One region of the Mesorhizobium sp. M0778 genome, then DNA from elsewhere that is predicted to be linked to it. Evidence: predicted binding sites of a transcription regulator. Region 1 holds the regulator's gene; the other holds the start of a gene.
The links. The regulator PhoB, encoded in region 1, activates phosphate uptake and scavenging genes when phosphate is short. The targets are predictions, from matches to a motif close to TGTCATNNANCTGTCAT.

Region 2: ppk2 (polyphosphate kinase 2) is a predicted target of PhoB. The motif match lies at 1,180-1,196, and genes of this name have one in related genera.

What each region holds. Positions count from the first base shown of each region.
Region 1 is NZ_JAMYPA010000001.1:534,282-536,482, forward strand. Features, by position in the region: gene phoU (phosphate signaling complex protein PhoU) at 1-651, shown strand, start outside; gene phoB (phosphate regulon transcriptional regulator PhoB) at 668-1,357, shown strand; gene NKI22_RS02755 (ROK family protein) at 1,367-2,201, opposite strand, start outside.
Region 2 is NZ_JAMYPA010000011.1:84,447-86,647, reverse strand. Features, by position in the region: gene NKI22_RS17385 (dihydrofolate reductase family protein) at 1-101, shown strand, start outside; gene ppk2 (polyphosphate kinase 2) at 153-1,073, opposite strand; gene NKI22_RS17375 (aldo/keto reductase) at 1,354-2,201, shown strand, end outside.

The sequences.
Region 1 (2,201 bases):
ATCCGCGACATGGCCGACCTCGCCGGTTCGATGGTCGGCGGGGCGACCAAGGCCCTGTTGAATTCTGACAACGTGCTGGCGCAACGCGTCGTTTCCGACGATGCCATCATGGATGCGCGTCAACGCGAACTGGACGACCGCGCCATCACCCTGATCGCCAAGCGCCAGCCGATGGCCCACGATCTGCGCCATGTCGTCGGGGCGATCCGCATGGCCGGCGATCTCGAACGCATCGGCGACCTTGCCAAGAATATCGCCAAGCGTGTGAGTGCGGTCGGCCTTAGCGTCACACCGCGCGACCTATCGCATTCCATCGATGCGATGGCGCAGCTGGTGCTCATCCAGGTGCAGGGCGTCATCGAGGAGTATGCTGCAGGCGATGCGGCCGCGTTGGCCAAGCTACGCGCCGCCGACGAGCGCATCGACGTCAAATATACGTCGGTGTTCCGCGAACTGTTGACCTACATGATGGAAGACCCGCGCAACATCACCGCTTGCACGCATCTGCTGTTCTGCGCCAAGAATCTGGAGCGGATCGGCGACCATGTCACCAACATCGCCGAAAATGCGTATTATGTGCTGACCGGCGAGCAATTGCCGGTCAATCGTCCGAAGCAAGACGAAACGACAATGTCCGCACCGGCGACATGATGGGGGTGCCCAGCCGATGATCGCACCACGCATAATGGTGGTGGAGGACGAGGAGCCGTTGGGTGTGCTGCTCCGCTACAATCTCGAATCCGAAGGCTACCAGGTCGAGGTGGTGACACGCGGCGACGAAGCCGAGATCCGTTTGCAGGAGAATGTGCCCGATCTTCTGGTGCTCGACTGGATGATACCAGCGGTTTCCGGCATCGAGCTCTGCCGCCGGTTGCGGGTGCGCCCCGAAACCGAACGGCTGCCGATCATCATGCTGACCGCGCGCGGCGAGGAGAGCGACCGGGTACGCGGTCTTTCGACCGGCGCCGACGACTATCTGGTCAAACCGTTTTCGACACCGGAATTCATGGCCAGGGTCAAGGCGCTGCTGCGCCGCGCCAAGCCGGAAGTGCTGTCCAGCGTGCTGAAGGTCGGCGACATCGTGCTCGATCGCGAATCGCACAGGGTGTATCGCAAGAAGACCGAGATCCGGCTCGGGCCGACCGAATTCCGGTTGCTCGAATTCATGATGCGGCATCCGGGCCGCGTCTTCTCGCGCAGCCAGTTACTCGATAATGTCTGGGGCGAGACGATCTATATCGACGAACGCACCGTCGACGTGCATGTCGGGCGGCTGCGCAAAGCCGTCAACAACGGCCGCATGCCTGATGTCATCCGCACCATCCGCGGTGCCGGCTACGCGATCAGGGAAGATTGACCCGCCCAGTCAGGCTACGTTCTTTCTGACGCCGGGCCTCATTTGCGCGCCCGGCGCGAAAATCTGCTGGTCGACGAAGCTTAACGCCCGCATTGCACAGCCTTCGCGGATCAGCGGCAATTCGTTCGGCTCGGTATCGAAGGAGATCGAGCCCGTATGCTGGCCGCCGGCGGTCTGGGCGATGGCCTTCCGCAAGGCCGGCTCGATCAGATCAAAGGCGGCGGCACTGGCGCCGACCATTGCGACCGGTGCCGGATCGATCAGCGCGAACAGCGAGCCGAGACCGAAACCCAGCGCTTCGCCGGCCTTGCGGTAGGCTTCGCGTTCCGGCCCGTCCTTCTCGCGCGCCCGAACCGCCAGCGCGCGCATGTCGGCGTCGCTGACGTCGGCGACCGGTTGGCTGTCTTCGCTCATCTGCGTGGCGTTGCGCCAGATGGCGTAATTGCCGGCATAGGCCTCGATGCAGCCGCGCCGCCCGCAACGGCAGAGCGCGCCGCCCGGACGATGGATCATGTGGCCAAACTCGCCGCCCGAGGAATGCGTGCCGGTGAACAGCTCGCCCTTCAACACCAGCCCCATGCCGATGCCGTGCGAAAGCAGGATGGCGATGAAGTCGTCGCGATAGCGATCCGGATCGCGCCAGCGCAAAGCCACCGCCATCATATTGCAGTCGTTCTCCACCGTGGCCGGGATGCCGAATTCATCTTCCAGCATGTCGGCAAAGGCGATGTCCGTCTGGGGCGTGATCGGCGACCACAGCATGGCGCGTGCAGGGGAGTCGGTAATTCCCTGAATCGCCAGGGCGATGCGGGCGACACTGCGGACGTCAAGATCTGGATCGTCC
Region 2 (2,201 bases), on a different contig from region 1:
AGAGCCTTTTTGCCGGCATCGACATGCCCAAGCTCGGCTACCGCTGCAGCGAGCAGGTCGCGACGCCGAAGGCCACGCATGTCATCATCGAGCGCGCCTAGCTTGTTGCAGGGCGCTGCCCACGGAGGCAGCGCCCCTCCTCGCTGCTTTAGTCAGTATTTCTCCGGCACATACAGTTCGCGCGGCAGCACCTGACGTTCGTATTCGGGATTGAAGACGCGCTCCGGTAGTGTGATCTCCTCGTGCGGCACCTCCTCATAGGGCATTTGCTTGAGGAGATGGTCGATGCAATTCAGCCGCGCCCGCTTCTTGTCGTTGCCCTCGACGATGAACCAGGGAGCTTCCGGGATGTTGGTGCGGGCGAAGGTTTCTTCCTTGGCCTTGGTGTACTGCTCCCAGCGCACGCGCGACTGGAGGTCCATCGGCGACAATTTCCATTGCTTCATCGGGTCGTGGATGCGCATCAAAAAGCGCATCTGCTGCTCCTCATCGGTGATCGAAAACCAGTATTTGACAAGCGTAATGCCTGAGCGGAGGAGCATGCGTTCGAAATCCGGCACGTCGCGAAAGAACTCCTCGACCTGATCCGGCTGGGCAAAGCCCATCACCCGCTCGACGCCGGAGCGGTTGTACCAGGAGCGGTCGAACAGCACGATCTCACCGCCGGCCGGCAGATGCGGAACGTAGCGCTGGAAATACCATTGCGACTTCTCGCGCTCGGTCGGCGCCGGTAGTGCTACGACGCGGCAGATGCGCGGATTGAGCCGCTGGGTGATGCGCTTTATGACGCCACCCTTGCCCGCCGAGTCGCGGCCCTCGAATACCACGACGAGCTTCTTCTTGTGATAGGCGACCCAGGACTGCAGCTTGATCAATTCGGATTGCAACGTGATTAGATCCCGAAAATATTGCAGGCGGTCGATCGATGGCGGATGCGCATTCTTATAGATCTTGGCGATCTCCATCGACAGCGCCGGCTCAGAGATTTCCAGCTCATAATCTTCGTCGAGCGTGTCGGCGAGTTCCGCTTCCAGCCAGTCCCTGGCCGGGGAATTCTGTTTTATCTCGGTCATTTGCGCTGCTCCGCTTACAGGCCGTGTCGGCCGCTGTCAGGCGCTCTGCCGCCCGGCCCGGCGGCCGGAAATCGAAGCGCTGAACCGATGTTAGTATAGGCCAGCAATGACGGTTTTATTGCAGCCGCTGTTGCGCTGGCTGCGCGTCCAATCCGTAAGATGTGATCGATGTTGCCCTGCAACACGGGCGACAAGCGGAACGAATTATCCTACAAATGCCCGGTTCATTCAGGGCTGTCGTTTGAAACGCCCTTTCCCGATAAAATCATGAGGATACGACATGGAATACCGCACTCTCGGCCGTTCCGGGCTGAAGGTTTCGACGCTGACCATGGGCACCATGACGTTCGGCGGCGGCGGCGCGTTTTCGGCGGTCGGCAAGACCGACCTCGACGAGGCGCGCCGGATGATCGACCTTTGCATCGATGCCGGCATCAACGTCATCGACACCGCCAACGTTTATTCGAACGGGGTGTCAGAGGAGATCATCGGCGAGGCGCTCGGCGGCAAGCGCAAGGGCGACGTGTTGATCGCCTCCAAGGCGCGCATGCGGATCGGCAAAGGCCCCAATGATGAAGGCCTGTCGCGCTATCATCTGATCCGCGAATGCGAGAGGAGCCTGAAGCGCCTCAGGACCGATGTCATCGACATCTATTTCCTGCACGAGTGGGATGGCCTGACACCGCTCGAGGAAACCATCGCCGCGCTCGACACGCTGGTCGCGCAGGGCAAGGTCCGCTATGTCGGCTGTTCCAATTATTCCGGCTGGCAGGTGATGAAGGGGCTCGGTATCAGTGACCGTCATCACCAGCCGCGCTTCGTCACCCAGCAGATCCACTACACTCTGGAAGCCCGCGAGGCCGAGTATGAATTGTTGCCGATCTCGGTCGACCAGGGGCTCGGCGTGCTGGTCTGGAGCCCGCTCGCCGGCGGATTGCTGTCCGGCAAATATCACCGTGACCAGCCGACCGCCCGCCAGCTCAGCGGCTGGTCGGAACCGCCGATCCGCGACGAGGACCGGCTGTGGCGGATCGTCGACGTGCTGATCGATATCGGCAAGAACCACGGCGTGTCGGCAGCGCAGGTGGCGCTTGCCTGGTTGCTTGGCCGGCCCGCCGTCAGTTCGCT